DNA from 4 places in the Paramixta manurensis genome. Region 1 is predicted to be linked to each of the others. Evidence: predicted binding sites of a transcription regulator. Region 1 holds the regulator's gene; each other region holds the start of a gene.
The links. The regulator CRP, encoded in region 1, controls carbon source genes, mostly activating them, when cyclic AMP is high. The targets are predictions, from matches to a motif close to ATGTGANNNNNNTCACAT.
Positions count from the first base shown of each region.

Region 2: a site for CRP is predicted at 1,975-1,992, ahead of PMPD1_RS16055 (NupC/NupG family nucleoside CNT transporter). Genes of this name have one in related genera too.
Region 3: a site for CRP is predicted at 2,154-2,171, ahead of PMPD1_RS15470 (YfcZ/YiiS family protein). Genes of this name have one in related genera too.
Region 4: a site for CRP is predicted at 3,512-3,529, ahead of yrbN (protein YrbN). Genes of this name have one in related genera too.

Region 1 is NZ_CP054212.1:372,508-378,218, reverse strand. Features, by position in the region: gene PMPD1_RS01720 (LysR family transcriptional regulator) at 12-911, shown strand; gene PMPD1_RS01715 (creatininase family protein) at 940-1,743, opposite strand; gene PMPD1_RS01710 (phosphoribulokinase) at 1,913-2,782, shown strand; gene PMPD1_RS01705 (OsmC family protein) at 2,831-3,235, opposite strand; gene crp (cAMP-activated global transcriptional regulator CRP) at 3,534-4,166, shown strand; gene PMPD1_RS01695 (YccS/YhfK family putative transporter) at 4,229-5,711, shown strand, end outside.
Region 2 is NZ_CP054212.1:3,309,248-3,314,958, reverse strand. Features, by position in the region: gene PMPD1_RS16060 (LLM class flavin-dependent oxidoreductase) at 1-566, opposite strand, end outside; gene PMPD1_RS16055 (NupC/NupG family nucleoside CNT transporter) at 723-1,910, opposite strand; gene PMPD1_RS16050 (Nramp family divalent metal transporter) at 2,272-3,507, shown strand; gene PMPD1_RS16045 (DUF2502 domain-containing protein) at 3,544-3,897, opposite strand; gene mgrA (L-glyceraldehyde 3-phosphate reductase) at 4,058-5,047, opposite strand; gene PMPD1_RS16035 (alpha-keto acid decarboxylase family protein) at 5,260-5,711, shown strand, end outside.
Region 3 is NZ_CP054212.1:3,224,171-3,229,881, forward strand. Features, by position in the region: gene fadJ (fatty acid oxidation complex subunit alpha FadJ) at 1-264, opposite strand, end outside; gene fadI (acetyl-CoA C-acyltransferase FadI) at 268-1,578, opposite strand; gene PMPD1_RS15470 (YfcZ/YiiS family protein) at 1,772-2,068, opposite strand; gene fadL (long-chain fatty acid transporter FadL) at 2,418-3,755, shown strand; gene mlaA (phospholipid-binding lipoprotein MlaA) at 3,826-4,587, opposite strand; gene ccmI (c-type cytochrome biogenesis protein CcmI) at 4,623-5,711, opposite strand, start outside.
Region 4 is NZ_CP054212.1:534,723-540,433, reverse strand. Features, by position in the region: gene PMPD1_RS02670 (AraC family transcriptional regulator) at 1-534, opposite strand, end outside; gene PMPD1_RS02665 (SDR family NAD(P)-dependent oxidoreductase) at 726-1,472, shown strand; gene PMPD1_RS02660 (DEAD/DEAH family ATP-dependent RNA helicase) at 1,552-3,432, opposite strand; gene yrbN (protein YrbN) at 3,449-3,505, opposite strand; gene nlpI (lipoprotein NlpI) at 3,609-4,493, opposite strand; gene pnp (polyribonucleotide nucleotidyltransferase) at 4,619-5,711, opposite strand, start outside.

The DNA of each region.
Region 1 (5,711 bases):
AAAGAGGAAACATGCTTCAGCACCGTCTGTTGGTCTACCTTGATGAAGTCGCACGAAGCGGGTCGATTCGAAAAGCCGCATCCCGTCTCCATATTTCCGCGTCGGCGATCAACCGGCAGATTCTGGCGTTAGAGCAGCAACTCGGTACGCCGCTGTTTCAGCGTCTGCCGCGCAAAATGGTCCTTACCGGCGCCGGAGAAACGTTGATTCATCATGTACGGCAAAGCCTTAAGGAACTGGAATGGGCGCAAATCAAGATTGAAGAACTAAAAGGATTACGCCGGGGGGAAGTAACAGTCGCGATGATGAGTGGCCTTGCCGCGAATCTGATCCCACGCACGGCGGCAGAGTTCCGGCGAGCTAATCCACGCGTGAAGTTAGTGCTGCAACAAAAAACCACCGGGGAGGACATTACCAATGCGGTCGCTTCCGGCGAAGCCGATTTGGGACTAGGGTTTGATTTTTCCTTACCACCAACGCTACGTACTCTGGCCAGCGCGGTCGGGCATTTGGGCGCGGTAGTGGCACCCGGTCACCCTCTGGCGGATAAAACCAGCCTGCGTCTGAGCGACTGTATATCACACCCGCTGGCGATCGCGGATAAAAGTATGGTGATTCGTCCCTATCTGAATGAAGTTTTTGCCCGCACCAAGATTGAGCCGCACCCGGTGATTGAAACCAACTCGATCGAGGTGATGCGCCAGGCAGCGATGATGGATCAGGCGCTCACCTTTTTGACGCCGTTCGATATTGAATTTGATCTACGCAGCGGGCGGTTAATCTATATTCCCGTGCGGGAGTTATCACAACAGATGCAAACACTGATGCTAATCGGCCACGATCGCGGGACCAGTACAATTGGCAGCGTACTGGCGGAAACCATGAAGAATATGATGGCGCAGATGGCGTAATCCATCGTTACGCCATCAGAATCTACCGCTAACGCTCAGGTGCCTGGCGCCACTCAAACGCCCGCACCTCTTCGATTAACTGAATCAATGCCCGCGCCGCCCGATCCGTTTCGATCTTTCCTCGCCCGGCATCGGCTGCCGCCGCGTTACCGGTGGTGCCTGACGGATGGAGGTCTTCCGCCATCCAGCCGAAACTCACGCCGCCTTCCGGCGTTAAAATGCCCCCGTTCTCCGCCCACGCAACCGAAGATGAAATAAAATTGTCCGCATGCTCCATGTGTACCCACTCCGGATGCAAATGGAGCATGATACTGGTCTCCGACTCTCCGCCGTGAATACCGTGTTGCCGTTCCGCTTCACTGTAGAGATCGGAAGAGTCGATGGTTCGAAACCAACTGGCGCCGACCGCAAACATCCCTAGTTCGGCGCGTAGCTTACGGCAAACAATCTCCATCAATTGCGGCTGTCCACCGTGTGAATTCCAAAAAATCAGCTTACCAATACCGGCGCGCCAGGCGCTCTTTGCCACTTCGAACCACACTTGCCCCAACACCTCGTACGGTAAGGTTAAGGTACCGGGATAATTGCTGTGTTCGTCTGATTTACCAATGGTTAACGCGGGCAACACCAGTACCGGCAACTCGGCGGGCATTAACGCTATCGCCCGCTGAATGATGCCGGCATTGATTGCTGCATCGACACATACCGGCAAATGCGGCCCATGCTGCTCAACGGCGCCTATCGGCAGCACCGCCACGATTTTATCCATTTCAAGCTGACTGAACTCTCGCGTGGATAACTCCCACCACCAACGTGACGACGGCATTTTCATGTTCTTTCTCCCGCTTTTTTCTCAGTCTCGTTAATTTTGCCAGGCGTTTAAAGCAGCAAATTTGCGTCACCGTGTTGCTTTTTTAGCATCGCCCGACGGCAAAGATGACACCGATGCGCTAAACGTGATAACAATGCTCATCGCCCGTCTTACTACAGGGAGCTTTATTATGTCTGCCAGGCATCCGATTATCGCCGTCACCGGCTCAAGCGGCGCGGGAACCACCACCACCAGCCTCGCGTTTCGTAAGATTTTCCAGCAGTTGGATTTACATGCCGCTGAACTGGAAGGGGATAGCTTCCACCGCTATACGCGCCCGGAAATGGATATGGCCATTCGCAAAGCGCGTGATTTAGGGCGGCACATCAGTTACTTCGGCCCGGAGGCGAATGATTTCGGCCTGCTGGAACAAACCTTCGTCGAATATGGCGAGAATGGGCGCGGTAAATCGCGCAAGTATTTGCACACCTATGATGAGGCGGTGCCGTGGAATCAGGTGCCGGGTACGTTTACGCCCTGGCAGCCGCTACCAGAACCTACCGACATCTTGTTTTATGAAGGCCTGCATGGCGGCGTGGTAACCCAACAGCATAATGTGGCGGATAAGGTCGATTTGCTGGTAGGCGTGGTGCCGATCGTTAACCTTGAATGGATCCAAAAATTGGTACGTGACACCAGTGAGCGCGGCCATTCGCGTGAAGCGGTGATGGATTCGGTCGTGCGTTCAATGGAAGATTACATTAATTACATTACGCCGCAGTTTTCACGCACGCATATTAACTTCCAGCGCGTTCCCACCGTCGATACCTCAAACCCGTTCGCTGCCCGCGGCATTCCATCGCTGGATGAGAGCTTTGTGGTGATTCATTTCCAGGGTCTGGAAGATATCGACTTCCCTTATTTATTGGCGATGTTGCAAGGTTCATTTATCTCGCACATCAATACGCTAGTGGTTCCGGGTGGAAAAATGGGGCTGGCCATGGAGCTGATTATGTCGCCGCTGGTGAAACGGCTGATGGAAGGCAAAAAAATCGAGTAATGCCAGAAGGATGCCGGGCCCCGGCATCCCATTATCGTTGGCGCAGGATCACAACGCCACAACCTCATAGCTATGGGTAATCTCAACGCCTTTCCCTAGCATGATAGCCACCGAACAATATTTTTCCGCCGATAAATCTACCGCCCGCGCGACCGCTTTATCGCTCAATGCCTTACCGCTAACGATAAAATGCAGATTGATATGGGTAAAAATACGCGGCGCTTCTTCCCGACGCTCCGAGCTGAGCTTGACTTCACAATCCGCCACCTCATTACGTCCCTTTTGCAGTATCGAAACCACATCAATCGCGCTACAGCCGCCCGCCGCCATCAGCACCATTTCCATTGGGCTTGGCGCTTTATCGCCTGAGTTCCCATCCATCAGTACCTGATGACCCGATGAGGATTCTCCCAAAAAGGTCAGCCCTTCAACCCACTTAACTCGCGCCTGCATCGCACTTCCTCCTAACCTTTCTCTGACATGTCAGACTACGCTTACCCGAATAAAACGGCAAACATCAACGATTCCCGTCATGCTGAAGCGAGACAACAGAAGACAGTAGCCTAAAGCTGTGCTACAAACAAAGCTGTAATATTTCGCCATTAAAAGCGAAAACGGGACAATTTGATGAGCTTAGCTCGAAACAGAGGCCCGGAAAATTTCCTGCCAGGAAAATGTTTGAATATTTCCACGCCTAACAGGGAACTTTGCCCTGTGTTTAGGGCACGATTACAACAGAGGATAACAGCGAATGGTTCTCGGCAAACCGCAAACAGACCCTACACTCGAATGGTTCCTGTCACATTGCCATATTCACAAATATCCATCCAAAAGCACGCTAATTCATCAAGGTGAAAAGGCCGAAACGCTCTACTACATCGTCAAAGGTGCCGTAGCCGTGCTGATCAAGGATGAAGAAGGCAAAGAGATGATCCTCTCCTACCTCAATCAGGGTGATTTCATTGGCGAGCTTGGCTTGTTCGAAGAGGGTCAGGAACGTAGTGCGTGGGTCCGTGCAAAAACGGCCTGTGAAGTGGCTGAAATTTCCTATAAGAAATTCCGTCAGTTGATTCAGGTTAACCCAGACATCCTCATGCGCCTCTCTTCGCAAATGGCGCGTCGCCTCCAGGTCACATCGGAAAAAGTGGGTAACCTCGCTTTCCTCGACGTGACGGGACGTATCGCACAAACTTTACTCAATCTGGCAAAACAGCCCGACGCGATGACACATCCGGACGGCATGCAAATTAAAATTACGCGTCAAGAGATTGGCCAGATCGTTGGCTGCTCACGCGAAACCGTCGGGCGTATCCTGAAAATGCTGGAAGACCAAAATCTGATCTCCGCGCACGGCAAAACCATCGTCGTCTACGGCACGCGCTAAGCTCTCTAAACCCACGGCGTGATACCTGGTATCGCGCCGTTTTTTTATACTGTGATAAGCGGATGTGGCGGCGAATAATTTATCACCCTGAAGTCAATTATGCGTTGCGGCAAACGTTGGTGCTCTGTTTGCCGGTCGCGATTGGCTGGCTATTTGGTAACTTACAACAGGGTCTGTTGTTCTCGCTGGTGCCTGCCTGTTGCAATATTGCCGGTCTGGATACGCCGCATAAGCGCTTTTTTAAGCGCCTGATTGTCGGCGGCACCTTATTTGCCACCAGCAGTTTCCTAATCCAGTGGTTGACGCAACACGCAATTCCCTTACCGGCTATCTTGCTTGCCATGCCGCTATTACTGGGCGTGACCGGAGAAATCAGCCCGCTCCATGCGCGTCTACTGCCGGCCTCACTGATTGCCGCCATCTTTACCCTCAGCCTGATCGGCCGCATGCCGATCTGGGCACCACCGCTTCTCTATATTGGCGGAACTATTTGGTACGGCTTCTTTAACTGGTTCTGGTTTTCGCTGTGGAAAGAGCAACCAATGCGTGAAACGTTGAGCCTGCTCTATCGTGAACTCGCCGACTATTGCGATGCGAAATACACCTTACTTACCCGTTTAACCGATCCGGAGAAAGCGCTGCCGCCGCTGTTGGCGCGCCAGCAGAAAGCGGTCGACCTGATTAACATGTGCTATCAGCAAATGCATATGTTGGCCGCCAACCGAAACAATAGCCATAAACGCCTGACGCGCGCGTTTCAGGTCGCGCTCGATCTACAAGAACATATTTCGGTGAGCTTGCATCAACCGGAAGAAGTACAAAAGCTGGTAGAGCAGAGCCATGCTGAGGCGGTGATCCGCTGGAACGCCAACCTGATCTCTGCCCGGTTACGCGAGCTGGCCGATGACATTCTCTACCACCGGCTGCCCGATCGTTTCACGATGGAGAAACCTTTGCAGGCGCTGGAGAAAATTTCCCGCCAGCATCCGGATAACCCCGTCGGTAACTTCTGCTATTACCATTTCAGCCGCATTGCTCGCGTGTTGCGGACACAGCGCCCGCTCTATCCACGCGATCTGATGGCGGACCGGCAGCGCCGTTTGCCGCTGCTACCGGCGTTACGTAGCTATCTGTCGATCAAGTCCGCCGCACTGCGCACGGCGGCACGTTTTGCGGTCATGCTGGGGATTGGTAGTACGTTGGCGTTGTCGTTTAACATTCCCAAACCTTACTGGATTCTGATGACGATTATGTTTGTCAGCCAGAATGGCTATAGCGCAACGCGTGTTCGTATCCAACACCGGGCGCTAGGCACCTTTGCCGGGCTGGTTATCGCCGCCGCCACGCTGCGGTTTGAGGTACCGGAAACCATTACGTTAAGCATAATGTTGGCGATCACGCTGATCAGTTATCTGTTCACGCGCAAATTCTATGGCTGGTCCATGGTCGGTTTTACCGTAACGGCGGTGTATTCATTACAACTGTTGTCGCTAAATGGCGCGCAATTCCTGCTGCCGCGCTTGATGGATACGCTAATGGGCTGCC
Region 2 (5,711 bases), 1.7 Mb from region 1:
GCATGCCGGGAAGCCACTTCAATCGCCTCCGGCGAAGAGCCGCCAAAATAGATGGGGAGATGCGCCTGTTGCGGTTTAATCGCGGAAAAAGCCTGCTCGGCCTGGTAAAATGTACCTTGATGATCGTAAGGCGAGTTGGATTCCAGGCTCTGCTTTAATACCTGCAAAAATTCATCGGTGCGGGCATAACGCTGGGTTTTATCAAGAAAATCACCATCACGCCGTTGCTCGCTATCGCTACCGCCGCTAATGATGTGTACCGCCAGGCGACCATCGGTCAGGTTATCCAGCGAGGCGAGCTTACGCGCCGCCAGCGTTGGCGAAACAAATCCCGGACGATGGGCGAGCAGGAACTTTATCCGGCTGGTGTTCGCCGCCGCATGTGCGGTGACCAGGAAACCGTCCGGTTGATCGGACCAATAGCCTACCAGCACGCGGTCAAAACCGGCTTGTTCATGGGCGCGGGCAAAATCGGCGATGTACTGTTTATCAAACAGCGTACCGCTGGCGGGGATAATTTCCGACGCCAGGCGATGGCCGATCATGCCAAGAAACTGAATACTCATTGGGCTTCTCCGTGGATGTGGCCAGCCGGGCTGGCAGAGAGAAAACCCTATTACCGAATAAAAGCAGTGTGAAATGAGAAAACAGGGATAGCTAAGTTAAAAAGTAGCTAATAAAAAAGGCCGGGAACGCCCGGCCTTTGCATCTAAATCCACGGATTAGGCTAATACTACGCCTGCGATAGAGGCGGACAGAATGCTAACCAGCGTTGAACCGTACAGCAGTTTGAGACCAAAGCGTGAAACCACATTACCTTGCTCTTCATGCAGGCCTTTGATCGCCCCGGCAACAATCCCGATAGAGGAGAAGTTGGCGAAAGAGACCAGGAACACCGACAGGATACCCTCACTGCGCGGAGAAAGCTGGCTGGCGATTTTTTGCAAATCCATCATGGCGACAAACTCATTGGAAACCAGTTTAGTGGCCATAATACTGCCGACTTGCAGCGCTTCGTGCGCTGGCACGCCCATCACCCACGCAAACGGATAGAACACATAACCTAACACGCCCTGGAAGCTGATGCCGAAGATAGTATCAAACACGGCGTTAATCGCTGAGATCAGCGCGATGAAACCGATCAGCATCGCTGCCACGATGATGGCAACTTTAAAACCGGCCAGAATATATTCGCCCAGCATTTCGAAGAAGCTTTGTCCCTTATGCAGATCGTTTAACTGCAAGTCTTCTTCTTTATCAACGCTATACGGGTTGATCAGCGATAAAACGATAAAGGTACTAAACATGTTGAGCACCAGTGCGGCGACCACATATTTAGGCTGCAGCATCGTCATGTAAGCCCCGACGATCGACATTGATACCGTCGACATAGCGGTTGCCGCCATGGTATACATGCGGCGTTGCGACATTTTGCCCAGAATGTCCTTATAGGCGATAAAGTTTTCTGATTGTCCCAAAATCAGTGAGCTTACCGCGTTGAAGGATTCCAGCTTGCCCATACCGTTGATTTTTGACAGTACGGTACCAATTGCGCGGATAACCACCGGTAAAATGCGGAAGTGCTGCAAAATACCGATCAGCGCGGAGATGAAGACGATAGGGCAGAGTACGTTCAGGAAGAAGAACGCTAAACCCTTATCATTCATCCCGCCAAACACAAAGTCGGTTCCTTTCGCTGCATATTTCAGCAGGTGATCGAACAGACCGGCGAAACCTTTTACAAACCCGAGGCCGATTTCCGAGTTCAGGAAGAACCAGGCAAGTAGCAACTCGATCACCAGTAGCTGTATGACGAAGCGGGCGCGGATACTTTTGCGATCGTGGCTGACCAACAGAGCCAACAGCGTGACCACTACCAACGCCAGAATAAATTGCAAAATGCGGGACATGTATGCTCCAAATTTGAGGCAGGTTATATTTCGTTGCGTATTCTATGTAACGGCAGGCGTAAAAACGAGATCAAGGCCACAATATAATAATTACCTATCCCGACAGGTGTCAGAAAAGCCTGACGGATCACATCTACACCGGGGGTTAAAAACCCGTCACCGCCCGCTGAACGCCAAACCTGTCACCTAACGTTAAAGGGATTGCTCATTTTTTAGCACCAGGTTATTGTGATCCTAATTTATAGCCTTTGCTATACTTTATAGCGATGGCTATCAGAGCGATAAAGATAACCGAATATCACTCGCCGGAGTGTCCCTTTATCGTATAGGGGTGTTCAAGCGTCCACGCAGGGTTACCACTATGTTAGAAAGTCGCACCGCGGAACGAGCTGCACGCGGAGCCCGTAAAGTTAAATTTGCCTTGCTGGGTCCCGCATTTATTGCGGCTATCGGGTATATCGATCCCGGCAACTTTGCCACCAATATCCAGGCCGGAGCTTCGTATGGCTATAAGCTGCTGTGGGTGGTGGTGTGGGCTAACGTCATGGCGATGTTGATTCAATTGATGTCGGCAAAGCTAGGGATTGCAACGGGCAAAAACCTTGCGGAACACATTCGCGATCGCTTCCCGCGCCCGGCGGTATGGTTTTATTGGGTACAGGCGGAAATTATCGCGATGGCGACCGACTTGGCTGAGTTTATCGGCGCGGCGATCGGCTTTAAATTACTGCTTGGCGTGTCATTACTGCAGGGCGCGGTGCTCACCGGAGTGGCGACCTTCCTGATTCTGATGCTACAACAACGCGGTCAAAAGCCGCTGGAATTAGTGATTAGCGGCCTGCTGCTGTTTGTTGCGGCGGCCTATATTGTTGAGCTGTTTTTCTCCCAGCCGAACGTAGCTGGTTTGGTTAAGGGTATGGTATTGCCAACGTTACCCACCTCAGATGCGGTTTTCCTTGCCGCCGGGGTGCTGGGCGCCACCATTATGCCGCACGTTATCTATCTCCATTCGTCGTTAACGCAACAGGAAGGACGCGGTACGCGGGCGGAGCGTTACTCTTCAACCAAACTGGATGTGGCGATTGCGATGACCATCGCTGGGTTTGTAAACCTGGCGATGATGGCGACTGCCGCCGCGGCTTTCCATTTTAGCGGTCATACCGGTATTACCGACCTGGATCAGGCGTATTTAACCCTGAAGCCGCTGCTGGGTCATGCTGCCGCTACGGTATTTGGTCTCAGCCTGGTGGCGGCCGGTTTATCCTCGACCGTAGTTGCTACGCTCGCGGGGCAGGTGGTTATGCAAGGTTTTATCCACTTCCATATTCCACTATGGTTACGGCGTACGGTGACGATGTTGCCTTCTTTTATTGTCATCATGCTCGGTTGGGACCCAACGCGTATTCTGGTGATGAGCCAGGTCATGCTCAGCTTTGGTATCGCGCTGGCGCTGGTTCCGCTGCTGGTTTTTACCGGCAAACAGGAATTGATGGGGGACATGGTCAACAACCGGTTGATGCAAAACACTGGATGGTTAATTGTGGTGCTGGTGGTGGCGTTAAATATCTGGTTACTGATCGGAGAAGTGTTTCACTAATGTGCGTTGGGGCGGAAGAATCCGCCCCGGTTTTGCTTAATGGTGGTGATGATCGTCATGATGATGGTTATCATGATGCCATTGCCGTTCGCGCTGGTGTTGGTGCCATGCGCGTTCGCGTTCCCACTGACGATGGCGTTCCCACTCCTGATGTCGACGCCACTCTTCGTGACGCCACCAGCGGCCATCATTCCATTGATAACGATCGTTCCACCAACGGTGATCACGCCAGTGTCCGCCGTCCCAATAGTAACCTCGGTTATCGCGGTCGCCTAAATGCAGCGTAACGCCGGGAGCCAGATCGATAGTTGCGCTATTGGCCTGTGCTGTGTGAATAGCCAAAGGCGATAAGGTTGCCAGCAAAGCGGCAAAAAGTACGGCACGTTTCATAATTATCTCCTTTTCAGCGACCGGACTGCGTCACTGTGACCCCAGCATAAAGCGAAACGCGGCCATCGACTTTGCGTTGTGTTCTGAAAATGTTTTATCACAGGGGATTTGAGACTATTCTTGCTGGCGCAACCCGCCCCGGTTAGGGCGGGAGGAGAGATTAGCGCAAGATCTCATCAATGCGCGTTAACTCATCATCACTAAAGTGACGCTGGCTCAACATTCCCACCGCATCATCAATTTGGCTGGTTTTACTGGCACCGATCAACACGCTAGTAACCCGGTCTCCGCGTAACACCCAGGCTAACGCCATTTGCGACAGTTTCTGTCCTCGAGCTTCGGCCAACGCATTCAGTTGACGTACCTTCTCCATTTTTTCTTCGGTCAACTGGTTCGCCTTAAGAAACTGGCTGCCGCTGGCGGCGCGTGAATCTTGCGGGATACCTTGCAAATAACGATCGGTCAATACGCCGCCCGCCAATGGTGAAAAAGCAATGCTTCCTACGCCTTCTCGTTCCAGTACTGTCAGTAACCCGTTTTCCGGCGTACGTTCGAACATCGAATATTTCGGTTGATGAATCAGACAGGGCGTGCCGAGATCACGCAGGATTGCCAACGCTTTTTCGGCTAACTCCGCCGGATAGTTAGACAGCGCGGCATACAGCGCTTTCCCCTGGCGTACGACATGGTCAAGCGCACGCATGGTCTCTTCCAGCGGTGTTTCCGGATCGGGACGGTGATGATAGAAAATATCCACATACTCTAACCCCATACGCTTTAGGCTCTGATCAAGGCTGGCGATCAGGTATTTGCGCGAGCCCCAATCGCCATACGGGCCTTCCCACATGGTGTAACCCGCTTTGGTGGAGATAATCAGCTCATCGCGCCAGGCATGGAAATCTTCACGCAGGATACGACCAAAGTTCTCTTCGGCGGAACCGGGCGGCGGGCCATAGTTATTCGCGAGATCGAAATGAGTAATACCACGGTCAAAGGCATGCCGTAGTAGCTGGCGGCTGTTATCCACCAACGTGGTATCGCCAAAGTTGTGCCATAAACCCAGTGAAATTGCCGGAAGCTTCAGGCCGCTACGACCTGAGCGCCGATATTCCATCTGTTGGTAACGTTCTGCTGCGGGGCGATAATGCATCTCTTGATCCTGTCACTCGTGGTTTAAAAACCCATGAGCATAGCAGTGTATGCGTTTACACAAGGATAAATCGCGTGGCGGATCGCAACTTGCAGATAATTCTGTAACCGTAACGATCTGTTGCCAGCGCGACAGGGGCACGCGGGTGGGAAAAGGTCGCCGTTTGAGAAGGATCTTCGATACTGAAAATACCTTTCCAGAAGGAGTCTGCTATGAAAGTGGCCACCGTTGGTGATTATTTGCTGTATCGACTGCATGAAATCGGTATCGATCATCTGTTTGGCGTACCGGGTGACTATAATCTGCAATTTCTCGATCACGTCATTGCGCATCCACAACTGGCATGGGTTGGCTGTGCTAACGAACTCAATGCCGCCTATGCGGCAGATGGCTATGCGCGCTGTAAATCTGCCGCCGCCTTATTAACCACCTTTGGCGTAGGAGAGTTGAGCGCGATTAATGGCGTGGCCGGTAGCTATGCCGAATACCTGCCGGTGATCCACATTGTTGGCGCGCCTTCGCTAAAAATGCAGCAGAACGGCGATCTGGTTCATCATTCGTTGGGAGATGGCGATTTTGAACATTTTTTGCGTATGCAGCGAGAAGTGACCGTGGCCCAGGCGGCGCTAACCGTGGAAAATGCCTGTGCTGAGATTGACCGCGT
Region 3 (5,711 bases), 1.8 Mb from region 1:
GTGCGCCAGCGCCTCGGCCTCTTCAGCGCTATCACAAGCTGCAATCATCGAAATATCGGCGCCGGCAATAAAGGAATCCGGCTTACCGGAAATAAACACCAGGCCCGCCAGATGCGGATTTTCACGCGCCCGTTTAATCACCTCACGAAGTTGTGTGGCAAAGGCCGCTTTCAGGGTATTCATCTTTTCACCAGGCACGTCAATAACGATCACGCCGACATTGTCTAAGCGCATATCAAGGTGAAATGCTGATTGTTGTTCCATTTGTTACTCCGCCTCCAGAACCATCGCCGCGCCGAGGCCACCTGCCGCGCAGGCGGTAACCAACCCTAATCCTCCGCCACGTCGGCGTAACTCATTAAGCGTTTGGGTTATCATTCGTGCGCCGGTCGCGGCGAAGGGATGCCCGTAAGCGATTGAGCCACCCAACACATTAAATTTTTCTTCGTTCACCTCGCCCATCGCGTGTGGGCGGTTAAGCACCTCACGCGCAAAACGCTCATCGCGGAACAGTTTGAGGTTTGCCAGGGTTTGCGCGGCAAACGCTTCATGCATATCAATGAGCGTGAGGTCATCCAGCGTCACGCCTGCACGTTCGAGCGCCAGCGGTGAGGCATAAGTTGGGCCCAGCAGCATGTCCTGCCAGACATCAATAGCGGTAAACGCGTAACTGCGCAGATAACCGAGTGGGGTAATGCCTAACTCACGCGCGCGCGACTCCGTCATCAGGACAACCGCGGCGGCGCCATCGGTAAGAGGGGTGCTGTTAGCGGCGGTGACGGTACCGTGACGGCGGTCAAACGCGGGACGTAAACGCGCATAATCCTCCGGTCTGGAGGCGGTACGAACGTTATTATCTTGCTGGAATGCGGCGCGCCACGGCGGCACAAATGCCGTCATCACCTCCGCGGCCAGCTTTCCCTCTTCCCAGGCTTTGGCGGCCCGCTGATGAGAGCGGTGCGCCAACGCGTCCTGCTGCTCTCTAGTGATGCCATGTGTTTTCGCCATCTGTTCAGCGGTGTCACCCATACGTAAACCGGTGGAGTACTCGGCGACTGCCGGCGGCACCGGCAGTAAATCACGCGGACGTAACTGGCTAAGGAGTTTTATTTTTTGGCCGAAGGTGCGCGCTTTACTGAGATCGACCAGCGCACGCCCTAATTTTTTGCTCACGCCAATTGGCAACACGGACGAAGAATCGGCGCCGCCCGCAATACCCGCACGGATAGTCCCGGCCAGCAAACTTTCGGTGACATTTGCCACCGCCTGAAAGCTGGTGGCGCAAGCGCGGCTAACGCTATAAGCATCGGTTTCAACACCCAATCCGCTACTCAGCACAATTTCGCGGGCGATATTCGGCGCTTCCGGCATTTGTACCACTTGACCGAATACCAGTTGTTCAATCACCTCAGCCGGAAGTTCGCTACGCGCCATCATTTCACTGACCACCATCCTGCCTAACTCAATGGCGGGGATGCCATGCAGCGCAGTCGCCTGCCGGGCGAATGGCGTGCGTAATCCATGCGTAATCGCGATGCGGTCGCCCTGACGGGTAAGCAAGGGTAGCGCTTTGCTCATTGTTATCACCTGTTAACTGGACCGGCGGCATCATTGCCAAAGAGGTCTGACCTGATCCAGTGTTAACCAGGTTGTTACATTACGCCAAGCGTTAGGAGAGAAAAATGCGAGAACAAACACGCTTTACAAGAAAAGGAAACCGCCAGCATGCGTGGAAACATACTGGCGGCTGGCAAAGTCTATACGGAAGGAGTTAACGCAGGCCGAGTTGGAAAATCAGCGTTTCCGCCTGACAGGCAAAGGTAAAATCTACATTCAGCCTGATCCCTTCCGCTTCCGGCGTGAAACGTGCCTGAACATCACAAGGTTCTGACTCAACCGCACGCGCTTTTTCCGTTAATGTCGCTAACATCGCCTCTGCCTGTTGGCGATCGCTAAACGCCTGTGACCAGGAAGCGGTACAGTCGGTATTATCCATTACGGTTCCAACATCAACACAGCAGCAAGCTGCGGTTTCATTCGCACTGCATTTATTAATGGCATCAGTCATTATTTTCTCCTGATACAGCCGCATCACGGCAGGATATTTATTTACTGCCCATGAGTTTACGCCGACCCGATGGCTATCTCTATGTCAGTGATGAATATCACATTAAATATTGATCGGACGCAATTACCGCACGGTTATTCCACTTTATTGCCCGTTTTTTGTTAAGCAGATCTTATTTCACGCATCATTCTTGAAATATTTAAAAAACAATATTGCAACATATACACAGGTCGGACCTATACTTGCCGCACTGGTCTGATTTGTCTGTTGTACTTCAGTCCCTACAATCCGCGATCCTTTGTTACGTTATGTAACGAGTTAATAAAAATCAGATAATGAGGTTGTGGTCATGAACCATAAAAACCTGTTTACAAAGTCAGCTGTGGCGGCTGCGGTGGCAATCATTTCCTCTAACGTATACGCAGCAGGATTTCAGCTTAATGAATTCTCTGCCATTGGGTTAGGTCGGGCTTATTCTGGTGAAGGTGCAATGGGCGATACCGCCGCTTCCGCCAGTCGTAACCCGGCGACCATGGCATTAATGGATCGCCCGATGTTCTCGATCGGCGCCGTCTATATTGATCCGGATGTTTCTCTGGATGGACAAACCGGTTCCGGTAATAGCCTGAAAGCCGATAATATTGCGCCGAACCAATGGGTGCCAAATATCCATTACGTGCAGCCCATTAACGATCAGTGGTGGATTGGCGCCTCGGCGGTCAGCAATTATGGTCTGGCAACCGAATTCAATGATAATTACGCAGGCGGTCCGTTTGCCGGTAAAACCGACCTGATGACCACTAACCTCAATCTGAGCACCGCTTACCGTCTTAACCAACACTTCAGTTTTGGGGTCGGGTTTGATGCGGTTTATGCACGGGCCAAGATTGAGCGTAACTTCGGTGAATTGGGTTCCTTACTGCCTGCCGCTGGCGCGCCAGCGGCACCTGCCGATACGCAAATTGCCCGCCTGAAAGGCAATGAGTGGGGCTACGGCTGGAACGCCGGTATTTTGTATGAAGTGGATGACAATAACCGCTTTGGCTTGACCTACCGCTCTGAAGTGAAGGTCGATTTTGATGGCGCTTATAAGAGCGATATCCCGGTCGCGCTGAACCCGATTGGTAGCCAATTTGGCCTGCCGGTGGGTACCGGCGGCGCGACGGTGCCGGGCTCGCTGTCGCTTCATTTGCCTGAAATGTGGGAGATCTCCGGTTACCACAAAGTGGCGCCGAAATGGGCCATCCATTACAGCATGGCCTACACCAGTTGGAGCCAGTTCCAGCAGTTGAAAGCGACCGGTTCTAATGGCCAAACGCTGTTCTATAAAGATGAAAGCTATAAAGATGCTTACCGCATCGCGCTGGGTACCTCTTATTTCTACGACGACAACTGGACCTTCCGTGCCGGTATCGCCTTTGATGATAGCCCGGTTCCCGCCGACCAACGCTCTATCTCTATTCCGGATCAAGACCGTACCTGGATCAGTGCTGGCGCATCCTACGCCTTCAACGAGGACGCCTCGGTCGACGTGGGCGTCTCTTATATGCACGGCCAGAAAGTCACTATCCGTGAAGGAACCGACCCAGTGGCAACCGCGCGTAACGGTGGTGTGAACACCCCATATACCTTTGATTCAGAAGGTAAAGCTTGGTTGTATGGCGCGAACTTTAACTACAAGTTCTAAACATAACGGCGAGAGTAGTCTCGCCGTTATGCTGTAACCTTTACCATCGGCGGGCAGTGACCCGCCGTTTTTATTCCGCGTCGATCTCGTTAATCTCACCCTGAATCGCTTGCGCGTTGGGGTTTTCCTGCGGTTTAAGCTTGCCGCCATTCGCCAGGAAATCATGCCGCTGGAAATACGCGTTACGCACAAAGGCGTAAGGATCTTTCGAGTTACGCAAAATCGCATCGGAATCCAGCAACTGCGCACGCGTTTCAATGCCTTCCAGCGTCCATTTACCAATCGACATCGGCCACGTCAGCCAGCTTAACACCGGATAGAGTGTATCAGCGTAATCGCCGCCATCTTCACGCAGGGTAAAACTGCCGTAAGCCGGAAGTTCTACATAAGGGCCATAGCCCACGCCCCAGGCACCCAGGGTTCCGCCAAAACGCGGCGGCTCCTCTTTCGTCAGTTTCGGATTCGCCATCCCTGCCACATCGATAAAACCGCCCAATCCGAAAATGGTATTCAGGAAGAAGCGGTTAAAGTGGATCATGCCGCGATAGGGATCGCCGCGCAGGAAGGAGTTCACCATCGCCGCAGGCTCATCAAGGTTACCGAGGAAATTGCTCAGCCCGCTACGCGCCGGAACCGGTACATAATCACGCCATGCCACCGCGACCGGACGCAAAACATAGGGATCCAGTACGTTGTAGTTAAAATCGAACATGGTTCGGTTGAAACCTTCCAGCGGATCGGAACGCCCTTGCGGCTCATCCGTCCCTTTAGAACTGGCGCAGCCGACCAGTAATACGCTTGCCAGTGCCAGCCCCGTCAGGCGGTAGTTCATATTGTTCTCCCTGTACTGGTTGAGTGATTACCGCTTCAGGGCTGCTGCTGGTTTATTTCAACAGCCAGTTGCTGATGACCATCGTAAGGCATAACCGCACTCTCGCCGAACCAATCTCCGGACTGTGGCGTGGCGCGACCATCACGCGAAAGGCGGACCCGTACCTGAACCTGATGCAGGGCCGATAACAGGCGCTGTGGCATCATGGCATTACTGTCATCCAGCGTCAGCGATAACGGAAAGTGACTCAGCGGCAGTTTTTTCACCGCCACCGGAACCGGTGAAACACCGTCGGAAACAGAAATATACATGACTCCGCCTTCCGGTAACATTTTTTCTGCATTGGGCGCAATGTTGACCGTCAATGATAACCGGCTGGTTTGTAACCCGGCATCGGTTTTCGCCTTTTCAATACTGCGTTCAATCACGGCTACCCGCCCATCATCCGCCGGGATTAGGCTAAGCATTTTTTGCCAAACGGCGATGGCTTGCGAGTAGTGTTGTTGTTCAAAAGCATTAAACGCTAGCAGACTCAGCACCGAAACATCTTTGCCGTCCTCTGCCAACATAGCGTTGAGTATCTCGCCGCCCTGGCGGTTATCTTCCGGGTCGTTAGAGCGAGTCAGTACTTCAGCATAGCTAAGTCTGACGTTTTTATTATTCGGCGCCAGTTGCAATGCGTGCTGAAACGCCTGCGTCGCGGTGCTCGCATTATTCATCACCATTCCAATGCGCCCCAGCAGCATCCAATCATTCAGGTTACGCGGGTCGCGCTGTAATTCGCTACGCACACCAAGCCCGAAGCGGGCCAACTCTTCCATACTTAATGGCTTCGCTTGTGGATCCATAACGCGTGCTCGCAGAGCCGGTAAGTCATGCTGCACTTGCTGCCATTCAACAAACTGAACGAAGCCGCCGGTTTTCAGATACAAACCAAAGCTGATAATCATCATCACCAGCACACCGGGTAACAGTATCCAGCCGCTTTGTGTTCTGAAGACACCCGACGATTCGGTTACCGGAATGTCGGTCAGCAGTGATTGTTGTAGTTCACGAACCATCACCGCGCGTTCCCCGACCACGCCCTGCGCTTCATCCTCTTCCAGCTCGCGCAGACGTTGGTA
Region 4 (5,711 bases), 160 kb from region 1:
CTCAGGCCCGGTTAGCAGCCGATAAAATATTTCCTGCTCGATCAACGGCGCCAGCGCGGGAATATCCTGTGGACGCTCCAGCAGTTTGATCAACCGCAGTACCGCATCCAGCAGTTCCATTGAGACTTTATTCACGGTAATCCCTCGCTCGGTTTTCCCTAGCGGCAGCGTTTCATTCAGGCGCAGTTTGTCCAAATACGCGTGTAGACGCTCTTCATTGATCGAGATAACCACACCCAAGTTAGGCTTTTCCGGCGTGGCGCTGGTCAGGCATGAGCGTACCGGCATGTTCATCGTTGCCAGCAATAAATCCCCCGGCCCATAGTGATACAGCTCATCGCTCAGCCGAATGGTTTTACTGCCCTGCGCCATCAACGCGAAGCTAGCCCATTGCGATACATAGACCGGATGCGCAGGCTCGGAACTACGCCCAAACGAGAGAAAATCAATCGCCGTATTTTTCCGGCCATCTTCGGTAATAAACCGGCCTACCAGGCTGACCAGTTCTTGCCATTGCGAACACGATGGATTCATTGAGAAAGCCCGTAGAGGTTGGAGGAAAGGGATATTTCATTCTACGCAAGCCGCGGCGGGAAAGAATAAGCGGCGGCCAGATTTGGAGGATTGTGCAAAAAGCTTGCAGGATTGCGCTAACTCCTGATGGGCAATAAATAGCATATTTTGTTAAAGACACCAAGCCGCTAAACCGGGTCAGGAGGAGCATGATGAAAGCACTTGAAGGCAAGATTGCGTTAGTGACCGGCGCCTCAAAAGGTATCGGTGCGGGTATCGCTATCTACTTCGCCTCCGTCGGGGCACGCGTCGTAGTGAATTATTTATCCGATGAGGTCGGCGCAGCGGATGTGGTTAGCGATATCGAAGGGATGGGCGGCGAAGCGATTGCGGTGCAGGCCGATATTTCACGCGCGGATGAAGTGAAACGCCTGGTTTCCGTCACGCTGGAGCGTTATGGGGCGCTGGATATCGTGGTGAATAATGCCGGTATCTTTCATTACGGCCCCTTTGAGACGATGACGGAAGCGCAGATGCAGCGCGCTTTCGCGGTAAATGTATTGGGGACGATGTTGATGTGCCAGCAGGCGGCCCGTGCATTTGGCGATCGCGGCGGTTGTATCATTAACCTGAGCGCGCTGGATAGCCAGGACGCAACGGTGGGAATGACATTATGGGCATCCACTAAAGGAGCTATTGATACGTTAACCCAAGGGCTGGCGCGTGAATTGGGAGGAAGGAATATTCGCGTTAACGCTCTGGCGCCGGGCTGTATTCTCACCGAAGGGTTGTTAGCCACTAAAGCGATTAATCCTGAGTTAAAGGCTAAGCTGCTGGCAGCCACACCGCTTGGGCGCTTTGGCATACCGGAAGATGTGGCGCGTGTCGCGTTGTTTCTGGCATCGGATGAGTCGGCTTATGTGAGCGGTGAGCGGGTGCTGATTACTGGTGGTCGTTAAACGATAAAGATCGTCCGTTACAGATAATAAAAAAACCAGCCGGACGGCTGGTTTTTTTCTACTTACTTAATGCTGGCGATTACGCATCACGACGACGGGTCGGCGCGTTGCCGCCTTCATCACGACGCGGGCCACGGTTACCGCCATCACGGTTGAAACCACCGCCACGACGTTCGCCGCCGCGATCGTTACGATCGTTGCTAAAACGACGGCCACCTTCACGACGCTCGCCGGAGAAACCGCCGCGTCCGCCCGCAGCCGGACGACGCTCTGCTCCGCGTTCACGCGGCTGCGCGTCACCCAACAGTTGCATATTCATCGGCTTGTTGAGAATACGCGTGCGGGTAAAGTGTTGCAGGATATCGCCCGGCATGCCTTTCGGCAGCTCAATGGTCGAATGCGATGCAAACAGCTTAATGTTACCGATGTAGCGGCTGCTGATGTCGCCTTCGTTGGCAATCGCGCCGACGATGTGACGAACTTCAACACCGTCATCACGGCCCACTTCGATACGATACAGTTCCATATCGCCAACTTCACGGCGCTCACGACGTGGACGGTCGCCATCACGTGCGCCACGCTCCGGACGATCGCCACGACGATCATCACGCTCGCGGAATTCACGACGCGGACGCGGAGCCGGATCCGGCGGCAGGATCAGCGGACGTTCGCCTTGCGCCATTTTCAGCAATGCGGCAGCCAGCGTTTCCATATCCAGTTCATCTTCCGGTTGCAGCTTAGCTAACAGCGCGCGGTACTGATCAAGATCGCTGCTTTCCAGTTGTTGCTGAACTTTACCAGCAAACTTAGCCAAGCGACGCTGACTCAGTAGTTCTGCATTGGGCAATTCCACTTCAGGAATCGTCAGCTTCATGGTGCGTTCAATGTTACGCAGCAGACGACGCTCGCGGTTCTCAACGAACAGCAACGCACGGCCTGCGCGCCCCGCACGACCGGTACGGCCAATACGGTGAACATATGATTCCGCATCCATCGGGATATCGTAGTTAACAACCAAGCTAATACGCTCAACGTCAAGACCACGAGCCGCCACGTCTGTCGCGATCAGAATATCCAGACGACCATCTTTCAAGCGCTCCAGGGTCTGCTCACGCAGCGCCTGGTTCATGTCACCATTCAGCGCGGCGCTGTTATAACCGCTACGCTCCAATGCTTCCGCCACTTCCATGGTTGCGTTTTTGGTACGCACGAAAATAATCGCCGCATCAAAATCTTCCGCTTCGAGGAAACGAGTCAGCGCATCTGTTTTACGACCGTAAGCGGTCCAGTAGCTCTGGCTAATGTCCGGACGCGTGGTCAGGCTCGATTGGATCCGCACTTCCTGCGGATCTTTCATAAAGCGTTTGGTAATACGACGAATAGCTTCCGGCATGGTCGCTGAAAACAGCGCGGTCTGATGACCTTCCGGGATCTGCGCCATGATGGTTTCAACGTCTTCGATGAAGCCCATACGTAACATTTCGTCTGCTTCATCCAGCACTAAACCGCGCAGGCTAGAGAGATCCAGCGTGCCGCGTTTCAAATGGTCCAGCAAGCGGCCAGGCGTACCAACCACAACCTGTGGGCCTTGGCGCAGAGCGCGTAGTTGCACGTCATAACGTTGGCCGCCATACAGGGCCACGACGTTCAGGCCGCGCATATGTTTAGAGAATTCGGTCACGGCTTCAGCTACCTGAACCGCGAGTTCGCGAGTTGGGGCCAGCACCAGAATTTGCGGTGCCTTGACCGCAGGGTCAATGTTGTTTAACAGCGGCAGCGAGAAAGCTGCGGTTTTACCACTCCCGGTCTGCGCCATACCTAACACATCACGGCCCGCCAGCAGGTGAGGAATACACTCAGCCTGGATTGGGGATGGCTTAACGTAGCCCATACCGTTCAGTGATTCGAGGATGTCGGCGTTCAGGCCAAGGTCAGCAAAAGTGGTTTGGATATCAGTCATGTAGTACACGTGCCTCTTAGATTGCGGCGGCCAGTCTACATAACTCGTCGTGAAAATATTCAGTCATTTTCATTGAAAAGTGTGAACCGGCTCAAATTAGATGATTCGACGAACAAAAAGGCCCTCACCCGGTAAGGCGATGACTTTTAAAAAAATGGGCTAAAATTGTTCGTCAGCTATTGCTGGTCAGATTCTGTCAGATCGTCTTGCGACTGGCCTAACAGCGCCAGTTCCAACAATGCGTATCGGTGCTCAACGAAATTATTTACGTTGTTTGCGACCGCCAGTTTGAACAACGCTTCCGCGTCGTCCTTCTCCCCCAGACTTAGGTAGTACTTACCTAAATAGAAGTTAGTTTCACTGAGATGTTCAGCGAGCGAGGTGTTATCCGTTGCGTCCGCCTTGAGACGTTCCATCAGCGTTTTTTCACTGATGTCGCCCAGGTAGAACTCGACAATATTCCATCCCCATTGATCTCTTGCCGCTTTGTCATAACGCTGTTTCAGCGCGACTTTCGCTTTGTCGGCATCTATCTCGCGTTCGGCGAGATATAGCCATAGGCTACGGAAAGGATCGTTAGGATCGTCTTGATAAAACGCCAGCAGATCATCTTGCGCTAACTTGTATCGACCGCCGTAATAGAGGGCGATACCACGGTTTAAATGCGCATAGTTGTAAGTTGGATCAAGCTCAAGTACAGAATCAAACGCTTCATAGGCGGCATCAAAGTTGCCCGCCTGCGTTAAATATATGCCTAAGTAATTGAATACTTCAGGCATATCCGGTCTGATGGATAGCGCTTGCGAAAAATCGTTTCGCGCCAGTGCCCGCAAACCTAAACTATCATACAACACTCCGCGCTCATATAATAGCTGTGCGCGTTCATCATCGGTCAGGGCGCGACTGGCAAGAATTTGTTCCATGCGTGCCAGGATCACTTCCTGTTGCAGTGTCGGCTGCAGAGGAACTGCCATCACGTTGTTCTTACGCCAATCCGAGTTGCTGCATCCTGCCAGCGTTAGAGCTGTCGCAACGAAACACCAGCGCAAAAAAGGCTTCATTTCCCACTCCCGAATACCAACATTGGGATGAACATCCTGCCATCCGCCTGTCCTGCACAAGGTATCCTGACCTCGCGATGAAACTGTTCTCCCCTCACAATGGGGGAGAACCAGTGATCTAACGCTTACTCCGCTTCAGGATTAACCACAGCCGCTGCTTCCGGCTGGGTTTGCTCTGTCGCTTCTTTGATGCTTAAACGAACGCGTCCCTGACGATCTACTTCCAGTACCTTGACCGGTACTTCCTGACCCATTTGCAGATAGTCAGTCACTTTCTCAACGCGTTTGTCTGCGATCTGAGAAATATGTACCAGGCCCTCTTTACCGCCGCCGATAGCCACAAAGGCACCGAAATCAACGATACGGGTTACTTTACCGTTATAGATACGTCCCACTTCGATCTCAGCGGTGATTTCTTCGATACGACGAATCGCATGCTTCGCTTTATCACCGTCGGTTGCGGCGATTTTCACCGTACCGTCGTCTTCGATCTCAATGGTGGTGCCGGTTTCTTCAGTCAACGCACGGATGACCGAACCACCTTTACCAATCACATCTTTGATCTTGTCCGGATTGATCTTAATGGTATGAATACGCGGCGCAAACTCAGAGATATCGCCACGCGGCGTGCTGATCGCCTGCTCCATCACGCCCAGGATATGCATACGCGCACCCTTCGCCTGATTCAGCGCAACCTGCATGATTTCGCGCGTGATACCTTCGATTTTGATATCCATCTGCAGCGCGGTAATCCCATCACGGCTACCAGCTACTTTAAAGTCCATATCGCCGAGGTGGTCTTCGTCGCCGAGAATATCAGACAGCACGACGTATTTGTCGCCCTCTTTGACCAGACCCATTGCGATACCCGCCACGGCGGCTTTGATCGGCACACCGGCATCCATCAGCGCCAAAGAAGCGCCGCACACCGAAGCCATTGAAGAGGAACCGTTGGACTCAGTAATTTCCGATACCACACGTACGGTGTACGGAAATTCTTCCAGTTTCGGCATCATCGCCAATACGCCACGTTTCGCCAGACGGCCGTGACCAATTTCACGACGCTTCGGCGACCCTACCATCCCGGTTTCACCAACGGAATACGGAGGGAAGTTGTAGTGGAACAGGAAGTTGTCAGTACGTTCGCCTAACAGCTCATCCAGGTTCTGCGCATCACGCGCGGTGCCCAGCGTCGCGGTCACTAATGCTTGCGTTTCG